4 regions of the Pseudomonas sp. TE12508 genome follow, and region 1 is predicted to be linked to each of the others. Evidence: predicted binding sites of a transcription regulator. Region 1 holds the regulator's gene; each other region holds the start of a gene.

Region 1 (4,792 bases):
ACAAGCAAGTGACCATCGTTGCGACAGTAGGGCCCAACGGCTGAGGTAGTGGTTTATGCAAGTTAAGCGTTTTTTCGCCGCCGATATGCGTCAGGCCATGAAACTGGTTCGTGATGAGCTGGGCGCTGATGCCGCCATCATTGGCAATCGCCGGATCGCCGGCGGTGTCGAGCTGACGGCTGCCCTGGATTACAAATTGTCGGCGCTGGCCCCGCGTGTTCCGAACATGGAGCTCGAGGACGAGCTGCGCAAGACCCAGTCGCGGATCGTCACCGCCCAGGCCGAATTGAGCCTGCGTGGCGATGGCGAGAGCGACAACAGCACCAATCGCCAATTGTTCGCCGGCCTGCCGCTGACCGCCGCCGAGCCACTGATCGAACCGACTTACGCTGAACCTCGTCGTGCTGCACCAGCCCCTGCGCCAGCCTCCGGCGGAGTTGACCCGCGAGCCTTCGATTCGATGCGTTTCGAGCTCAACAGTTTGCGTGAACTGATGGAAGTGCAACTTGGCTCGCTGGCCTGGAATCAGCTGCAAGGCAGCCGTCCGGCCCAGGCTAACCTCTGGCGTCGCCTGCAACGCATCGGTCTGTCCGGCCCGTTGTCGCGCGATTTGCTGGCACTGATCACCGATATTGAAGAACCCCGTCAGGCCTGGCGCATGTTGCTCGCGCACCTGGCGCGGATGATCGCCACGCCGGAAGTCGAGCCACTGGAAGAGGGTGGTGTGATTGCCATGGTTGGCCCGGCAGGCATGGGCAAGACCACCACGCTGGCCAAGCTCGCAGCGCGTTATGTGCTCAAGTACGGCGCGCAAAACATCGCGCTGGTGAGCATGGACAGCTATCGCATCGGCGCTCAGGAACAGCTCAAGACCCTGGGCCGCATCCTCAACGTGTCGGTCACCCATGTCGACCCGGGTCAATCGCTGGTGCAGGCGCTGGAACCTTTGCTGCGCAAACGCGTGGTGCTGATCGATACCGCCGGCCTTCAGGCCAGCGACCCGGCATTGCGCATGCAGCTCGAAAGCCTGGCTGGACGTGGCATCAAATCAAAAAATTATCTGGTCTTGGCAACCACCAGCCAGAAACAGGTTCTAACTGCCGCTTATCACAGTTACAAACGTTGCGGCCTCGCCGGCTGCATCCTGACTAAACTGGATGAAACGGCAAGTCTGGGCGAGGTGTTGAGCCTGGCTATCAGCCATGAGTTGCCGGTGGCTTACCTGACCGATGGTCCGCGGATTCCGGATGATTTGCATCTGCCGCGTCGTCATCAGTTGGTCAGCCGCGCCGTTAGCGTGCAAATGCAGGAAGAACCCAGCGAAGAAGCCATGGCTGACATGTTCGCTGATATTTACCACAGTCCGACCAAGCAGGTTGGCTGAGGTACTAATGAACAGTTTTTGTACCTACATCGATGGTCTGCCATGCATTGTTCCGTTGATGAACGCGCAGCCAGTAATGTGGCCTCCGTCTAAGTAAGACAAGGTAAAGAAATAACATGGGCAGCATGCATCCCGTACAGGTGATCGCGGTGACCGGCGGCAAAGGTGGCGTCGGGAAGACTAACGTGTCAGTGAACTTGTCCCTGGCTCTAGCTGAGCTCGGCCGGCGCGTCATGCTGCTGGATGCCGATCTGGGACTGGCGAACGTCGACGTCCTGCTGGGACTGACACCCAAACGCACCTTGGCCGACGTGATCGAAGGCCGCTGTGAGCTGCGCGACGTACTGTTGCAAGGGCCCGGCGGCATCCGCATCGTCCCGGCGGCGTCCGGCACCCAGAGCATGGTTCATTTGAGCCCGGCCCAGCATGCCGGCCTGATCCAGGCCTTCAGCGACATCGGCGACAACCTCGACGTATTGGTGATCGACACCGCTGCGGGTATTGGTGACTCGGTAGTCAGTTTCGTTCGCGCAGCCCAGGAAGTGCTGCTGGTGGTGTGCGATGAGCCGACCTCGATTACCGACGCCTACGCGCTGATCAAATTGCTGAATCGCGACTACGGCATGAACCGCTTCCGCGTCCTGGCCAACATGGCGCAGAGCCCGCAGGAAGGCCGCAATCTGTTCGCCAAGTTGACCAAGGTCACGGATCGTTTCCTCGACGTCGCCTTACAATACGTCGGTGCCGTGCCTTACGACGAAAGCGTGCGCAAGGCCGTGCAGAAGCAGCGTGCTGTCTACGAAGCCTTCCCGCGTTCCAAGTGCGCCCTGGCGTTCAAGGCCATTGCGCAGAAGGTCGATACCTGGCCACTGCCGGCCAACCCGCGCGGGCACCTGGAGTTTTTCGTCGAGCGCCTCGTGCAACAGACCGCAGGACCCGTCCTATGACAGCCAGTGGTTACAACCTCTACAAGAAGTCGGCACGTGACGCGCAGTACGAGCTGATCGAGCGTTACGCGCCACTGGTCAAACGCATTGCCTATCACTTGCTGGCGCGTTTGCCGGCCAGTGTCCAGGTCGAAGACCTGATCCAGGCCGGGATGATCGGCCTGCTTGAAGTATCAACCAAATACGACGCCAGCAAAGGCGCGAGCTTCGAGACGTACGCGGGCATTCGAATCCGCGGCGCGATGCTCGATGAAGTGCGCAAGGGGGACTGGGCGCCACGTTCGGTTCACCGCAATACCCGCATGGTCAGCGACGCAATTCGCTCGATTGAAGCTAAAACCGGCCGTGACGCTAAAGATCACGAAGTTGCGGCCGAACTCCAATTGAGTCTTGACGATTATTACGGGATTTTGAACGACACCCTCGGTAGCCGGTTATTCAGTTTCGACGATCTGTTGCAGGACGGCGAACACGAAGGGCTGCACGAGGATGGCGCCAGTGCTCATCTCGAGCCGTCGCGCGATCTGGAAGATGAACGCTTCCAGGCAGCGCTGGCGGACGCGATTGCCAATTTGCCGGAGCGTGAGCGACTGGTGTTGGCGCTGTACTACGACGAAGAGTTGAATCTCAAGGAAATCGGTGAGGTCCTGGGGGTCAGCGAATCGCGGGTCAGCCAGTTACACAGCCAGTGCGCGGCCCGTTTGCGGGGGCGTTTGGGGGAGTGGCGAGCGCGCTGACAGGCAGTGTGGGGACACTGCGAACGAGGTGGGTACGGCATTTTGCTGCATCGGCCACGGCCCGTTGTAATCCATACAACTGTTGAGTGTTACGCCGAATTGATTGAACGGCGCGTTCAGGTGCTGCGCGCGTTTTAAGACTGCTTGGAGGTCGAATTGGACAAGAATATGAAAATCCTCATCGTTGATGACTTCTCAACGATGCGGCGGATCATAAAAAACCTGTTGCGTGACCTTGGGTTCACCAACACGGTCGAGGCGGATGACGGTATTACCGCGATTCCGGTCCTCAACAGCGGGAGCATCGACTTTCTGGTAACGGACTGGAACATGCCCGGCATGACCGGTATTGATCTGCTGCGCCACGTGCGTGCCGATGAAAAACTCAAACACCTGCCGGTGTTGATGGTCACGGCCGAAGCCAAGCGCGAGCAAATCATCGAAGCCGCTCAGGCGGGCGTGAACGGCTATGTGGTCAAGCCATTCACGGCTCAAGCGTTGAAAGACAAGATTGAAAAGATCTTCGAACGCATCGGTTGATGTGCAAAGCCAGTCCGTCACGGGGGAGCTATGGAGCATAACGAATCTTCACAGGGCGATTTTGAGTCGACCCTGAAAAAACACGCGGTCGAACTGGTCGAAAGCCTTGAAAAAGGCAGGTTCGGCGACGCTGTGCAACTGATCCATGAGCTCAACCAGACCCGTGACCGCGGCCTGTATCAGGAAGTGGGCAAGCTCACCCGCGAGCTGCATAGCGCGATCGTCAATTTCCAGATTGACCCGCACATGCCGCAAGCCGAGGAAGTGTCTCAGATCACGGATGCCACCGAGCGCCTGGGTTATGTGGTCAAGCTGACCGAGGCCGCGGCCAACCGCACCATGGACCTGGTGGAAAACGCCACGCCGCTGATCAACAGCCTGAGCGACGAAGCTCAGGCGCTGAGCACGGATTGGGGACGGTTCATGCGTCGCGAAGTCGGGGCCGAAGAGTTCCGCGAGCTGGCCCGGCGGGTCGACGGTTTCCTGACCCGCAGCAGTGAAGACAACCGCGTCGTGTCGAGCAACCTCAACGACATTCTGCTGGCCCAGGATTACCAGGACCTCACCGGTCAGGTGATCAAGCGCGTGACCCAGTTGGTCACCGAAGTTGAAAGCAACCTGCTCAAGCTCGTGCTCATGGCCAGTCAGGTCGACCGCTTTGCGGGCATCGAACATGACCGTGAAGCGATGCTGGCTGAAAAAGATCCGCAAAAACATCTCTCTCAGGGTGAAGGTCCGCAGATTCATGCCGATAAAAGAGAAGACGTTGTGTCCGGTCAGGACGATGTGGACGATTTGTTATCCAGCCTAGGATTCTAGAGTTTTAGCATTTTAGGTTTTTTAGGTTTTTAGACCTCAGGAGCACCCCCCTTAATGAGCTTCGGCGCCGATGAAGAGATCCTTCAGGATTTCCTGGTTGAGGCCGGCGAGATTCTAGAGCAACTGTCCGAACAGCTGGTCGAGCTTGAAAGCCGACCGGATGATGCGGATTTGCTCAATGCAATTTTTCGCGGTTTTCACACTGTAAAAGGGGGCGCCGGCTTCCTCCAGCTCAACGAGCTGGTGGAGTGCTGTCACATCGCCGAGAACGTGTTCGACATCCTGCGCAAGGGTGAACGACGCGTCGACTCGGAACTGATGGACGTGGTTCTCGAGGCACTGGACGCGGTGAACGGCATGTTCAG
Region 2 (4,792 bases), on a different contig from region 1:
TCGGTCTGTTCATGGGTAGCTGCATTTTTGCAGGCCTGGTGGTGCAGTGGCCGTTGGGGTGGCTGTCGGACCGCTATGACCGGGCGCTGTTGATCCGCTGTTTCGCGTTTAGCCTGGCGCTGGCTGCGTTGCCGCTGGCGATCATGCGGCAGGTGCCGCTGGAGGTGCTGTTCATTGCCGGGTTCCTCTGCTCGTTGGTGCAGTTCTGCCTGTACCCGTTGGCGGTGGCGTTCTCCAACGACCACGTCGAGGGTGATCGTCGGGTGTCGCTGACGGCGATGCTGCTGGTGACTTATGGTGTCGGCGCGAGTATCGGACCGTTGGTAGCCGGGGTGTTGATGAAGCTGTTCGGCAGTCAGATGCTCTATGCCTTCTTCAGCTTCTTTGCGCTGGTGCTGGTGTGGCGAATTCGCCCCAAAGCGGTCACCAACCTGCATCAGGTGGACGATGCTCCGCTGCATCACGTAGCCATGCCGGACAGTATGTCGAGCTCGCCATTGGTCGCTTGCCTGGACCCGCGAGTCGATGAACAGGTAGTGCAGGATCAGATGCAGAACCCTGTCAACCCGGAGGCTGATTTCAATCCGGATGCAGAACCCGAATCAGCGCCTGAAACGGATTCGGAGCCCGAAGACCCTGACACAGGTCGCGAGCAAAGCTTTACCGAAGCAAGGCCTTGATCAAGGCATAAAAAAACGGGCAGTCACCGCAAGGGACTGCCCGTTTTTTATGGGCGTGGCGTATCAGAAGTCGTCTTTATCGAAACGCCGTGCTTCGCGCTGAAGCTGATAGACGAACCGCTCGACCTGGCGCTGCACCAGGCCGCTCATGTTGTGAAAACGCACGCCGGCGAAGGTGGTGTTGATCTTTTCTTCGAAGTGCAGGTAACGCAGTTCGACCGGTGCCGTCATGCTGCCGAAGGGCAGGGCAGCGACGAAGCGGTCGTAGACCTGGCCCAGTTGCAGGCTGGCGGTGATGTCGCCCTCGAAGCGCAATTTGCAGCCGGTGGCGGAGATGTCCAGCAGTTTGCCGCTGATGGCCGATTTGAGTTTGTCGCCACCCAGATCGACGTTGACCAGCTGCGCCAGCTTCAACGCGGCGCGGAAAGCATTGCGGCGCTGGTGATAAACCACCTCATCGGGCAGCGCGCCACGGTAGCAGCGGCCATCGCCGGAGTCGTCGATGGTCAGCGGGCCATTGCTTTCCCAGGCGATGCGTACGCCGTCGTGGAAGCCTTCGACCTTGAACGGTTCGCCGGCCAGCAGAAAACGTTCGCCATCGCGCGGAATCATTTCGTCCAGGGCGATCATGTTGCTGTCACGGTCGATGTCCACCAGATAACTCTGGAAGCGCTGGCTGCGCTCATGGAACGTGATGATCAGCGGGTCATGGCTGTCTTGCAGCTGACGCAGATTGCCGGAGATTTCCAGGGGCGTAGTGAGCACCTTGGGTGGCTGCGGAGCATCTTCCGCGTTTAAGGCATTGAACACGGGGCATCAATCTCCAGACAAATATGACTACTGGCTAGCATTCTGCCAGCATGTTTCGCGTCTTGATAGAGCGTGCTCATTGAAAGGCTCAAGCCTGACTGAGCGGGCGTGGCTTTGCGAGCCTGGAGGTTGAACCGCGGGCATCATAGAGCGCTGGCGGCTCGCCGCCGGTGAGGATTTTCAGCTGGTTGGCCGTGGCGGCCTGCTGCACCAGAATCGACTGGCCATTGTTAACGTTGGCGGCCTGGCACTGGGCCAGGAGGTCGGTCAGCACGTCGCTCTGTGCCAGCAACTGATCGCCAATGCTCGAATGGCTGGCAAGTTGCTCCAGGCCTTGGCGATTGGTCGGCAGGTTGAGGCTGGCGAGGATTTCACTGCGCTTGCGGCCATGCTGCTCAAGCAAAATGATCAATGCCTGTTTCTGCGCCAGAATCTCTTCGAGCAGTGGCATGTCGCGACCGTGCAGCGCGAGGGACTCGGTTTGCAGCAGCTCCAGCAAGTGTTGCGCCGGGGCAAAGTCGTCGATGATCAGTTGCAGTAAATTAGTGTCGTGCATGGCTGGCCTTGGGTTTTAAGCGTCCAAAAGCCTGGCGCGGCCGTGGCCTAGCGCTGGGCTTCGAAGTTGAGCAGTTTGCTGGCTACACGGTTGCTGTCGACTTTATAGCTGCCATCGGCAATCGCTGCTTTCAACTCGGCCACGCGGGCGTTGTCGACGGCAGGCTGATCGCGCAGCTTGTCAGTGACCTTCTGCAACTGTTGAGCCTCATTGCTGAGGTGTACCGACTCCCCGCTTTTGGTGGTACTGGCCTGTTCGGCCGGGGTATTCAGCGGTGCGGATTGGCCGGCTTCGGCGGTTTCCTTCGCGGCGCTGGTACGTGTACTGCCCGTAAGTGACGAGGAGCTGTTTAAACGACTGAAATCGATGACCATGACAAAAAACCTCTGGGTATTTGGACGCTTGCCATGTTTTCGGCTCTTCTTGTGAAAACTTTAGGCCCATTTATCAATGAGCGTGCATGCGCCAGCGTGTGTCCTGCATGCGGCACAGTTTAGGCAACAGCCCAGTGGCGCGCCATCTCTTCACAAACTACGTGGCCGCTCACATAGAAACTTCCACCTGCCCGGGCGCGGTGACTTGCGCCTTGATAACCCGCTGGGAGTTAAGGTTTTTCACGCGAATCTGTTCGCTCATGCCGCCATTGGACAGCGCTTCACCCGGCATACGTACACTGAGCGTACCACTGCGGGCGGTAATCACCACCTGATCGCCCTTGCGAATGACTTCCGCCTGTTCGAGATGCACCAAGGTAATCACCTGATCAGCGACCATTGGTCGGGTCAGTTTTTGTCCGATCGCTTGATCGACGGAAGTCAGAAAACCCTGATTTATCAGGCTGATATCGCGCTCTCGCAGGGTCACGTCCTGAGGCTCGATAATCCCTGTGCGCTTGAGCGGACGGGTGGTGGTCACGATGTCGCGAAACAGCCGTACTTGAGCGGGTACGAAGACTGTCCAGGGGGAGGTGCCGTCGCAGCGAACCTTGACCGTAACCCGGCCCAGAGGCCTCGCGGGGCTCTCGAGGGTGGCTGTCAATTCCTTGTCGCACATAGGCATGCGCAGGCGCGGATCGAGCTGGTTGACCTCGATTTCGTAGCGTCCTTGCGTTTGACTGGTGGCCAGATAGTCTTCTACGGTGAATTCAAGAAAGCCCTGAGTGACGCCGATAAGCATGTCAGGCAAGGTAACCGCGTCAGCAAGGGCAGGGCTGCCAGCGTTGAACAGGCAAACGGCCGACATCGCGCAGAGCAATCTGCGGCAGGCTGATGTCAGGTGTCGGAAAAATGTCGGTTCTGTGTTCATAAGAGTTAAAAAGCAAGCGCCGTGCCGTTTAGTGAAGAATGTGCGTCGCAACACACTTAGCGTTGGTGTAGGAGTCTGGGCATGGCTGGTGTAATGGATTCGGTGAACCAGCGCACGCAACTGGTGGGGCAGAATCGCCTTGAGCTGTTGTTGTTCCGTCTCGACGGCCAGCAGCTGTATGGGATCAACGTGTTCAAGGTTCGTGAGGTGCTGCAATGCCCCAAACTGACCCTGATGCCCAAGTCCAGTCCTGTCGTGTGCGGTGTGGCGAATATTCGGGGGGCGACCATTCCGATTCTGGATCTGGCGATGGCGACCGGTTCCGGAGCGCTGAAAGATCAAAGCAATCCCTTCGTGATCATCACGGAGTACAACACCAAGACTCAGGGTTTCCTGGTTCGATCAGTAGAGCGCATCGTCAACATGAACTGGGAGGAGATTCATCCGCCACCCAAGGGCACCGGGCGCGATCATTACTTGACGGCGGTGACTCGGGTCGACAATCAGTTAGTCGAAATCATCGACGTCGAGAAGGTGCTGGCGGAAGTGTCACCGACACCGGAAGCGATTTCGGTGGGCGTGGTGGATGTCGATACTCAGCACAAGGCGTTGTCCTTGCGCGTGCTAACGGTCGACGACTCATCGGTGGCGCGTAAGCAGGTGACCCGTTGCCTGCAAACCGTCGGCGTCGAAGTGGTGGCGTTGAACGACGGTCGGCAAGCGCTGGATTACCTGCGCAAGCTGGTCGATGAGGGCAAGAAGCCGGAAGAAGAGTTCCTGATGATGATCTCCGACATCGAGATGCCGGAGATGGACGGGTACACCCTGACGGCCGAAATCCGCAGTGATCCGCGCATGCAAAAGCTGCATATCATCCTGCACACTTCGTTGTCGGGTGTGTTCAATCAGGCGATGGTCAAGAAGGTCGGTGCCGATGACTTTCTGGCCAAATTCCGTCCTGATGACCTGGCATCCCGGGTAGTCGACCGGATCAAAGCAGCAGATAACAGCTAGGGGCCTTCTGTCCCTGGCGGTCAACACGATTTAAGAGGCGGCATCTTTGTCTACGGGTAATTTGGATTTTGAACAGTTCCGGGTATTCCTGGAAAAAGCCTGTGGCATTTTGCTCGGTGAAAACAAGCAATACCTGGTCTCGAGCCGTCTCAACAAACTGATGGAACAGCAGGGCATCAAATCTCTGGGTGAGCTGGTTCAGCGCATCCAGACTCAGCCGCGCAGTGGTTTGCGCGAGATGGTGGTGGATGCCATGACCACCAACGAAACCTTGTGGTTTCGTGACACCTATCCGTTTGAAGTCTTGAAGAACAAGGTCTTGCCTGCAGCGATCAAGGCAAGCCCCGGCCAGCGCCTGCGGATCTGGTCGGCGGCGTGTTCGTCGGGTCAGGAACCGTATTCTCTGTCGATGTCCATCGATGAGTTC
Region 3 (4,792 bases), on a different contig from region 1:
CTGCTTTGTTCCTGGGTCGCGGTAGTGATGGCGGCGAATTGCTGACCGGCCGAGCGGCTTTGTTCATCGATCCGCGCCAGTGCCGAAGCGACGTTGGCGTTGCGCGACAGGCCTTCCTGCATCAGCACGTTGCCCTGCTCCATGGTGCTGATGGCGTTGCCGGTTTCCTGCTGGATGCTTTGGATCATCCCGGAAATTTCATCAGTGGCCTGGCGCGTACGCGAGGCCAGGTTGCGCACCTCATCGGCCACCACCGCAAACCCGCGGCCCTGCTCACCAGCGCGGGCGGCTTCGATGGCGGCGTTGAGCGCCAGCAGATTGGTTTGCTCGGCGATCGCGGTAATCACCCCGACAATGCCGCCGATTTCCTGGGAGCGCTGGCCCAAGGTATTGATCACCGTCGCGGTGCTGTTCAATGCACCGGCGATTTGCTCCAGGGATGAGGACGCTTCGTCCATCGACGTACGACCGATCTGGGTTTGCTGTGCGTTTTCCTGCGCCAGTCGCTGGGTGTTGCCCATGTTGTCGGCGATGTTCAACGAGGTGGCGCTGAATTCTTCTACGGCGCCGGCCATGCTGGTGATTTCGCCAGACTGCTGCTCCATCCCTTCATAGGCGCCACCGGACAAACCGGACAACGCCTGGGCACGGCTGTTGACCTCTCCCGAGGCTTTACGGATGTGCTCGACCATGGTCGACAGAGCCTGGCTCATCTGGTTGAAGGCGCGGGCAAGTTGGCCGATTTCGTCATTGCTCGACACGTTCAGGCGCACACTCAAATCACCGGCGCCCAAGGCTTCGGCCTGACGCACCAGATCACCCAGTGGCGCCAGTTTGCTGCGCAGCAACCAGACCGCCGAACCGACTGCCAGCAACATCGCCAGCAGGCTGCCGATCGCCAATTGAATGCCGACGCTCCAGGTCACCGCGCGGATTTCGGTTTTCGGCATGCTCGCCACCACCGACCACGGCCCGCCGTCGAATGGCACGGCAACACTGTAAAAGTCTTGCGACTTGTCGTTCCAGAAGTCGCCTTTACCCGGTGTCTTGGCCAGACCGACAATGCTCGGGACCGCTTGATCCAGCGCTTGCACCCCGGCAATCGGCACCAGCCATTTACCTTGTTCATCCAGCAACGCCAGGGAACCGGTCTGGCCGATGCGGAAGCGTTTGAGGTTGGAGAACTGTGCGTTCTGCGCGTCGGTGTAATCGAATCCTACATACAGCACGGCAATGACCTTACCGCTGCTGTCACGTACGGGGGTGTACTGCGACATGTAGAAGCGTTCGAACAGCAACGCTCGCCCCACATAACTCTGCCCCGCCATCAAACGGGCGTAAGCCGGGTTCGCGTGGTCGAGCAGAGTGCCAATGGCACGGCTGCCGTCTTGTTTGGTGACATTCGTGCTGACCCGAATGAACTCTTCTCCGCTGCGTACGAACACGGTCGCAACACCAGCGGTCATCTGCTTGAACTCGTCGACTTCCGCAAAGTTGTTGTTCAACACTTCACTGCCCAAGTGCAGGCCCGGGGTCTGCACACCCGCCACGGTCACCGGCTCATCCGGGTGCACGCTCAAACCGGCGCTGAAGCGCTTCTCGAACAGGCCGGCCAGGCGCTGGGTGCTTTCACGCAAAGTGCCGTGAAAGGTGCTCAACTGATCGGCAAGCAAGCGGGCCTCACTGGCCAGATGCTCTTCGCGGGTGGCGAGGTTCGCGGTGTCCAGCGAGCGCAGGGCGAACACGGTACTGCCACTGATGACAATCGCCAGAATCACGGCAAGCGCAAGACCCAGCTGTGAGGCAATCCGAGCACGAGGTTGAGACATGACAGCTCCTGACCCAGTGGCCGGATCATTCTGATCCCATCGCACACTCGGCAAAATTTCTGATTGTGGGAAAAACATGGAACCTGCACGAAGGTCCTATCAGCAGATTTTCGGCGGCAAAGCTGAATACTTGAGTAATTAACGGGGATATGGCTCAAGGCCGCCATTGCGGCGGCTCCATCGATTCAGCCCAGGCGTTCGACATCCGGTAATTCCATGGCCCGGACCTCGCCTTGCAGGAAATCGCTGAGGCGGCGCAAACGTTCGCCGCCGGGGCGGGTTTTCGGCCAGACCAGGTAATAATTCTCACCACTGGCAACGGCCGTCGGCCACGGCAGACTCAGACGTCCCTGTGCGACATCCTCCGCCACCATCAGCAAATCGCCCATGGACACGCCGTAACCTCGGGCAGCGGCGATCATGCCCAGCTCCAGCGTGTCGAAGACCTGCCCGCCCTTGAGCGAGACTTGATCGGTCAGGCCCATGCGCTCCAGCCAGTTGCGCCAGTCGCGGCGGTCCGGCGTCGGGTGCAGCAACTCGGTACTGGCCAGGCGCGCAACGTCCCATGGTTGATCCTTCAGAAGATTCGGCGCGCCCACCGGAATCAGCTCTTCGGGGAACAGGAAAGTCGCCTCCCAGTCTGGGGGAAAATGCCCGTTGCTGAGAATGACGGCGCAGTCGAAGGGTTCATGGTTGAAGTCCACCGTATCGATGTCCATCCAGGCGCTGGTCAATTGCACCTCGTTCCCCGGTCGCAGGTGCCGAAAACGACTGAGCCGCGCCAACAGCCAGCGCATGGTCAGGGTCGACGGGGCTTTCATGCGCAGGATGTCGTCCTCGGCACGCAAGGTATTGCAAGCCCGTTCGAGGGCGGTGAAGCCTTCGCGAATGCCGGGCAGGATCAGCCGCGCCGATTCGGTCAGTTGCAGGTTGCGCCCGCTGCGATGAAACAGCCGACAGGCGAAATGCTCTTCGAGCGTACGAATGTGCCGACTGACCGCACTTTGCGTGATCGACAGTTCTTCGGCGGCGCGGGTAAACGAGCTATGCCGCGCCGCCGCTTCGAATGCTCGAAGGGCATACAAGGGAGGAAGACGACGAGACATCAGGAAAGCTCCTATAGCGCGATTGCACCAACTTATCAGAAACTCCCCAGCATGAGTTTTAATCATGCCACCCATCCTTTTTATCCCTTTGTGCAAACCCCGCAGAGCGCCGAGAATCGACGCTTCCTGTTCTCTCTGACAATCGAGCGTGATGACCATGCAGCATCCAGCGCGTAGTGAACTCTGGGCCATTCTGCGGCTGGCGGGGCCGTTGATTGCCTCGCAGTTGGCGCACATGTTGATGGTCCTCACCGACACGTTGATGATGGCGCGCCTGAGCCCCGAGGCGTTGGCCGGCGGCGGCCTGGGCGCGGCGACGTATTCGTTCGTGTCGATCTTCTGCATCGGTGTGATCGCGGCGGTCGGCACCCTGGTGGCGATCCGTCAGGGCGCCGGCGACATCATCGGCGCGGCGCGGCTGACCCAGGCCGGGTTGTGGCTGGCCTGGTTGATGGCGCTGGTGGCGGGTTTGCTGCTGTGGAACCTCAAACCGGTGTTGCTGCTGTTCGGCCAGACCGAAACTAACGTCCAGGCTGCCGGCCAGTTTCTGTTGATCCTGCCGTTCGCCCTGCCTGGCTACCTGAGCTTCATGGCGCTGCGTGGTTTCACCAGCGCCATCGGCCGGGCGACACCGGTGATGGTCATCAGCCTCGCCGGCACCGTGGCCAACTTCCTGCTCAACTATGCGTTGATCACCGGCATGTTCGGTCTGCCGAAAATGGGTCTGGTGGGCATCGGCCTGGTCACGGCGATCGTTGCCAACCTGATGGCGCTGGCGCTCGCGCTGCATATTCGTCGGCATCCGGCCTACGACGCGTATCCATTGCGCCAGGGTCTGTCGCGGCCCAACCGTCAGTACTTAAAGGAACTGTGGCGCCTGGGCCTGCCGATTGGCGGCACCTATGCGGTGGAAGTCGGTCTATTCGCCTTCGCCGCGCTGTGCATGGGCACCATGGGCAGTACGCAACTGGCGGCGCACCAGATCGCCCTGCAAATCGTTTCGGTGGCGTTCATGATTCCGGCGGGGCTTTCCTACGCGATCACCATGCGCATCGGCCAACATTACGGCGCCGGGCAATTGCTTGATGCGCGGCTGGCCGGACGGGTCGGGATCGCCTTTGGTGCGGCGGCAATGCTGGGTTTTGCGATGGTCTTCTGGCTGCTGCCGCATCAGTTGATCGGCTTGTTCCTGGACCACAACGACCCGGCGTTCCGCGAAGTCATCAACCTGGCCGTGAGCCTGTTGGCGGTGGCGGCATGGTTCGAGCTGTTTGACGGCACGCAAACCATCGCCATGGGCTGCATCCGCGGGCTCAAGGATGCCAAGACCACGTTCCTGGTGGGTTTGGGTTGCTATTGGCTGATTGGCGCACCGGCCGCCTGGTGGATGGCCTTCCATTTGAATTGGGGGCCAACGGGGGTCTGGTGGGGGCTGGCGCTGGGGTTGGCGTGTGCGGCGGTGAGCCTGACGCTGGCGTTTGAGTGGAAGATGAAACGGATGATTCGGCGGGAGCCGTCGTCAGGGGCGAGTTTCCAAATCGCCCAGCCAGATTGAGATCCCCTGTGGGAGCGGGCTTGCTCTCTAAAGCGGTGTGTCAGTCGACATCTACGTTGACTGATACACCGCTTTCGCGAGCAAGCCCGCTCCCACATTTGTCCGTGTTTAAACCACGACTTCCAGTGCGGGCTGCTGACTGCTGCCGAACGTCAGGTACTCAACCAGTTCCGCCAACGGCAACGGCTTGCTGATCAGATACCCCTGCACCTGATCGCAACCAAACCCGCGCAACAAATCCAGTTGTTCCGGCGTTTCCACGCCTTCGGCGACCACTTCGAGGTTGAGGTTGTGTGCCAGGT
Region 4 (4,792 bases), on a different contig from region 1:
GGTAATGGCCGGGGAGCGAGTGACAGTCGCGGCAGGGATGTAGTTATCTACAACCCCTACCGCGATCAGATTTTTTGGGCCCCTACGCCGCCCAGTGCCGGAACGCCGCCTGGAGCAATCACTCGCCACAAATTAGTGAACTGCATTGCACGACGATCGCCATTTCTGGTTTCAGCGTGCAGCTTTTTCCAGCTTCCAGCCCAGCGCATCCAGGGCGTCACAGCCGTCCTGAATCAACACGTGTGCAGCATTGGCGAAATGCTCCAGGTCGTGACCTTCGGCGTCCTTGATGCACAGGCAGGTAATGCTGTTGAGCAGATTGCGCGCGGCTTTGATTCGGTGAGTGGCGGTTTCGAGGAGATCCGATACTTTGGCTTCGGTATCTATGTACAGCGTCGGGCCGACGCTGAAATTGCCTTGCAGAGGGTGGTACTGGGTCATGTTTATATCTCATCTGATAAGTGAAACTCCCACCCTTTCGCGGCTAAACGAATTGGGTGGTAGCTGTACGCGGGTTAGCCGACCGGACAGATGAACCCGGCACACCCGAAGGTGTCCCACGCACAGCCACCATAGACATGCAGATGCCAGGCAGCAAAAAGCGCCACGATTATACGGGCGCTTGTGCATCATCTGTTACGACCGGCTAAAGTCGATCACCGAAACGTCGGCGACGGGCGAACTATAGGCGAGCAACCTAGGGAAGTAAAACCCGGCCAATACGCCTCAGAACGGTCCTACGCCAATCTCGGAAGAAAGCCATGTTCTTTATTTTTGCTGCTGGCAGTGTCAGTCCCGTGCCCGGTGAGTAGAGACAAAAAAGCCGCGATCATTCGCGGCTTTTTTATGGGTCACTGCTTGGGCGACTCACCCGGTTTCGGCGCCGGGTTGTCGAACAGATTCAAACGCTCGCGAAGCTCATGAGCCGGCAGCGGCTCCTTATCCGCCGGCAATGCGTTCGGATCGGCTGGCGGCGCGGGCACTTCGCCCAGGCCACCCTGCCCTTGCGTTGGCACTGGCGCAGGTTCGGCACCTTGCGAACCTTCGATGGCACGCTGGGCTTTTTTGGTCAGCACAACAATATCGATGCGGCGGTTGACCGGGTTGAACGGGTTTTCCCGGTCGAACAGCGCCGACGAGGCATAACCCACGACTCGCGCTACCTGAGCGTCCGGATAGCTGCCGGCGATCAATGCACGGCGAGCCGCGTTCGCACGGTTGGCCGAGAGTTCCCAGTTGCCGAAGTCGCCGGTGCCCGAGTATGGCTTGGCATCGGTGTGGCCGCTGATGCTGATCTTGTTCGGCACCGCTTTGATGGTGTCGGCCATGGCCAGCAGGATGTCTTCGAAATACGGCTTCAGACGCGCACTGCCGGAGTCGAACATCGGGCGGTTTTCGGCGTCCACAATCTGGATGCGCAAACCGTCCTGGGTAATCTCGAAGAGGATCTGATCCTTGAACTTCTGCAACTGCGGGTTTTCTTCGACCTTGTTCTGCAACTCTTGCAGCAGCAATTCCAGGCGCTCTTTCTCAACCTGCTCGGCCATGCCTTCGACCTGTTCGGAGTCGATAGTCACCTTGTCCGGCTGAGGCTGGGATTTCACCTCGGGGTTGAGGGTGTTCTCCGGTGCCAGGGTCGGCGAGCCGCCCAGATCGATGATGTATGGCGTGCCGCTTTCGCTGAAACCGACCGGGTCCTTGAAGTAACCGGCGATGGCGATCTTCTGTTCCGGCGTTGCCGTGGACAACAGCCACAACACCAGGAAGAACGCCATCATCGCCGTCGCGAAGTCCGCGAAGGCAATTTTCCAGGAGCCCCCGTGATGCCCGCCCGCGTACTTTTTGACGCGTTTGATGATTATCGGCTGGTTATTTTCCATGACTTAGCGACCGCGAACCGCTTGTTCCAGCTCAGCGAAGCTAGGACGGTGCGCCGGGTACAGAACCTTGCGACCGAATTCCACTGCCAGCGATGGCGGCATGCCGGAAGCCGAAGCCACCAGCGAGGCCTTGATGGCTTCGTAGACGTTCAGTTCTTCCTTGGCATCGTGGCCCAGAGCGTGGGCCAGCGGGCCAAAGAAACCATAGGCCGCGAGAATACCGAAGAAGGTACCTACCAGAGCCGCACCTACGTGCAAGCCAATCATTTTCTGGTCGCTTTCACCCAGCGAAGCCATCGTCACCACGATACCCAATACCGCCGCAACGATACCGAAACCCGGCATGGCATCGGCGATGCCGTTGACTGCGTGGGAGGGGTGATCCAAGTCTTCCTTGAGGCTGGTCAGTTCCATGTCGAACAAGCCTTCAAGCTCATGGGGAGCCATGTTGCCGGAGGACATGATGCGCAGGTAATCGCAGATGTACGCAGTCATGCGGTCATCTTTCAGGACTGCCGGGTACTTGGCGAAGATCGGGCTCGCGGCGGCATCTTCGATGTCGCCTTCGATTGCCATCATGCCTTCGCGACGGCTCTTGTTAAGAATCTCGTAAATCAGCCCCAACACTTCAAGGTAGAAGGTGTGGTTGAAACGCGAACTGAACATGCCCAAAGACTTCTTGAGCACGTGCATCGTCATATGACCGGGGTTGGCCTGCAGGAATGCACCAAGGGCCGCGCCACCGATAATCATCACCTCGAAAGGCTGAATGAGGGCGGCAATCTTGCCGTGGGAAAGCACGTATCCGCCGAGCACGCTCGCGAATACGACGATGATGCCGATAATTTTAGCCATAGGTAGGAGAGCACTTACTGAGTCGGGTTCAAGGTCATATTCGGAAGTTAAAAAATCTCTTCTTCTCCTTATCGGCAAAACTGCGCCAGACTATAGCCAGTTAAGGCGAAAAGCCAATTTGGCCCACGCAGGGATAGGTAAAGCAGCGTCCAGACATGGCTAACGAAACGAACGTCCCCACGCCAAAACCGACCACGCTCGAAGGCTGGGTCAAGCTGCTCGATGGTGTGCGCCTGCCGGTTCCGCAAGCCAGTCACGACCGCGTCTGCAAAGCCATCCGCGATAGCCGCAGCTCGCTGCGCGACATTGCCGAAATGATGCAGGACAGCCCGGCCCTGGCCTTGAGTGTGATTCGTGAAGCCAATCGCCACACTCATGGCAGCATGGCCACGCCTGCTGAAAATCTTGAAGTGGCAATTAATCGCCTCGGTTTGAAACGCACCGAAGAATTGCTCGAGCGCTTGCCCGCCGAACCCCAATCGCAGATCCCCGTTGCCCTGCGCCAGCTTCAGCTGATCAGTCAGCACGCCACTCAACAGGCCAATGGTTTTTTTGCCAGTCGCCTGGCGCGGTTGTGGCAGGACATCCACTGGGGCAGCCTGCTGTTTCTTTCGCCACTGTGGCCCATGGCGTTGACCCATCCGCAGATGCTTGAAGAATGGGAACTGCGGGTCATCCATAAAGGCGAGTCGGCGCGCAAAGTCGAAAAGCAATTGTTCGGCGTGCGTCTGCTGGAAATCTGTCTGGCGCTGGTGGATATCTGGCGTTTGCCGATCTGGGTCCAGCAGGGTTATCGGCTGCTGCGCAGCGAACAACGCGAACTGGTGAAAGTCCTGCGCATCGCACGGGACGATGATCACCCGCTACGCCAGCAGAATCGTCTTGATGACGACCCGACGTTGCGGCGCTGGCTTAATCAGCCCGCCAACACCGTGCTGCTGGCCAATGGTCTGGCGTTGTCGGCACAACAGGCCTGGGACAGTCCTCACTGTGAACGCTGGCAGTACCTGACCAGCCTTTATCTGCAGATGCCGATGGATGAGGTGCAACAACAATTGCACCAACAGGCCGCTAACAGTGCGCGCCAACACGCCATGCCGGACCTCTGGCACCCGGCCGAAGCATTGATCTGGCCGGCGGGCATGAACCGCGTTCACGCCGGCTTGCTGCCGGCCCTGGCGCCCACCGCCGAAGACCTGGCGAAGTGGCGTAAACAATGCGCCGAATTGCTGGTGGAGCCGAGCCGGTTTACCAATGCCATGCACTTGACCACATCGGCCCGAGATGCCTTGGTGGCGTGTGGCATGCGGCGAGTGATGATCCTGATGGCCGATCGCACACACGCCAGTCTGCGCGTGCACCAGATTGCCGGGCTGCCCAAAGAAGTGGCCGGCCTGAACCTGGCGGTCAGCCAAAGCACTGTGCTGCAGCGGTTGCTCGCACAACAGGCTCAGGTGCGCCTGACGCCGGCCAACAACGCCCAATTCTCGGCCCTGTTGCCGGCCAGCCTGCGTTCGCAGTTCAGCGGTGAACACCTGCTGCTGCGCTCCCTGGTCAACAATGGTCGGGTGATCATGATCGTGGTGGCGGATCAGGGCGGCGGGCCGTTCTCGGAAATCACCGTGCAGGCGTTCGGCAAAACCGCGCAATGCATCGAAAAAGCCCTGCACAGTTTTAGCCAGCGCTAGGGGCTGATGCCAGTTAGATAAGTGAAGATCAAGACCTGTGGCGAGGGGGCTAGCCCCCGTTGGACTGCGAAGCAGTCCTAAAACCTGCAACCTCGTTCTGCCAGGCACACCGCATACAGCGGATTTGCGACTGCTTCGCAGCCGAACGGGGGCAAGCCCCCTCGCCACAGATTCAGTTGTTTCCTGTGCCGAAATAACTGATAACAGGCCCTCATGACGCTGCGCTACAATCCTCCCCTTTGTGCTCTGGAGACCTCACATGTCTGACTTCTCTGGCTTGGCGCTGGTGATCGAGCCGAGCGACCTGCTCCCGCGTCTCGACTCCCGCGAACTGATTCTGGTGGACCTGACCAGCAGCGCCCGCTATGC

Evidence for each region. The regulator FliA, encoded in region 1, starts transcription of late flagellar genes. The targets are predictions, from matches to a motif close to CTAAAGTTTNNNNNNNNNNNGCCGNTAA.
Region 2: the regulator FliA is predicted to act here: its motif matches at 2,457-2,484, upstream of flgM (flagellar biosynthesis anti-sigma factor FlgM).
Region 3: the regulator FliA is predicted to act here: its motif matches at 1,937-1,964, upstream of ACZ9IM_RS23715 (methyl-accepting chemotaxis protein).
Region 4: the regulator FliA is predicted to act here: its motif matches at 2,804-2,831, upstream of motA (flagellar motor stator protein MotA).

Annotation. Positions count from the first base shown of each region.
Region 1 covers NZ_JBWCCN010000002.1:67,576-72,367, forward strand. Annotated here, with positions in the region: gene flhA (flagellar biosynthesis protein FlhA) at 1-44, shown strand, start outside; gene flhF (flagellar biosynthesis protein FlhF) at 56-1,384, shown strand; gene fleN (flagellar synthesis regulator FleN) at 1,501-2,331, shown strand; gene fliA (RNA polymerase sigma factor FliA) at 2,328-3,068, shown strand; gene ACZ9IM_RS02475 (chemotaxis response regulator CheY) at 3,237-3,608, shown strand; gene ACZ9IM_RS02480 (protein phosphatase CheZ) at 3,639-4,427, shown strand; gene ACZ9IM_RS02485 (chemotaxis protein CheA) at 4,482-4,792, shown strand, end outside.
Region 2 covers NZ_JBWCCN010000023.1:8,228-13,019, forward strand. Annotated here, with positions in the region: gene ACZ9IM_RS26870 (MFS transporter) at 1-680, shown strand, start outside; gene ACZ9IM_RS26875 (flagellar brake protein) at 744-1,490, opposite strand; gene ACZ9IM_RS26880 (flagella synthesis protein FlgN) at 1,579-2,046, opposite strand; gene flgM (flagellar biosynthesis anti-sigma factor FlgM) at 2,094-2,420, opposite strand; gene flgA (flagellar basal body P-ring formation chaperone FlgA) at 2,590-3,351, opposite strand; gene ACZ9IM_RS26895 (chemotaxis protein CheV) at 3,433-4,365, shown strand; gene cheR (protein-glutamate O-methyltransferase CheR) at 4,412-4,792, shown strand, end outside.
Region 3 covers NZ_JBWCCN010000018.1:118,906-123,697, reverse strand. Annotated here, with positions in the region: gene ACZ9IM_RS23715 (methyl-accepting chemotaxis protein) at 1-1,829, opposite strand, end outside; gene ACZ9IM_RS23710 (LysR substrate-binding domain-containing protein) at 2,015-2,935, opposite strand; gene ACZ9IM_RS23705 (NorM family multidrug efflux MATE transporter) at 3,093-4,490, shown strand; gene ACZ9IM_RS23700 (putative bifunctional diguanylate cyclase/phosphodiesterase) at 4,599-4,792, opposite strand, start outside.
Region 4 covers NZ_JBWCCN010000001.1:437,080-441,871, reverse strand. Annotated here, with positions in the region: gene ACZ9IM_RS01865 (hypothetical protein) at 172-441, opposite strand; gene motB (flagellar motor protein MotB) at 852-1,880, opposite strand; gene motA (flagellar motor stator protein MotA) at 1,884-2,735, opposite strand; gene ACZ9IM_RS01850 (HDOD domain-containing protein) at 2,891-4,423, shown strand; gene ACZ9IM_RS01845 (rhodanese-like domain-containing protein) at 4,683-4,792, shown strand, end outside.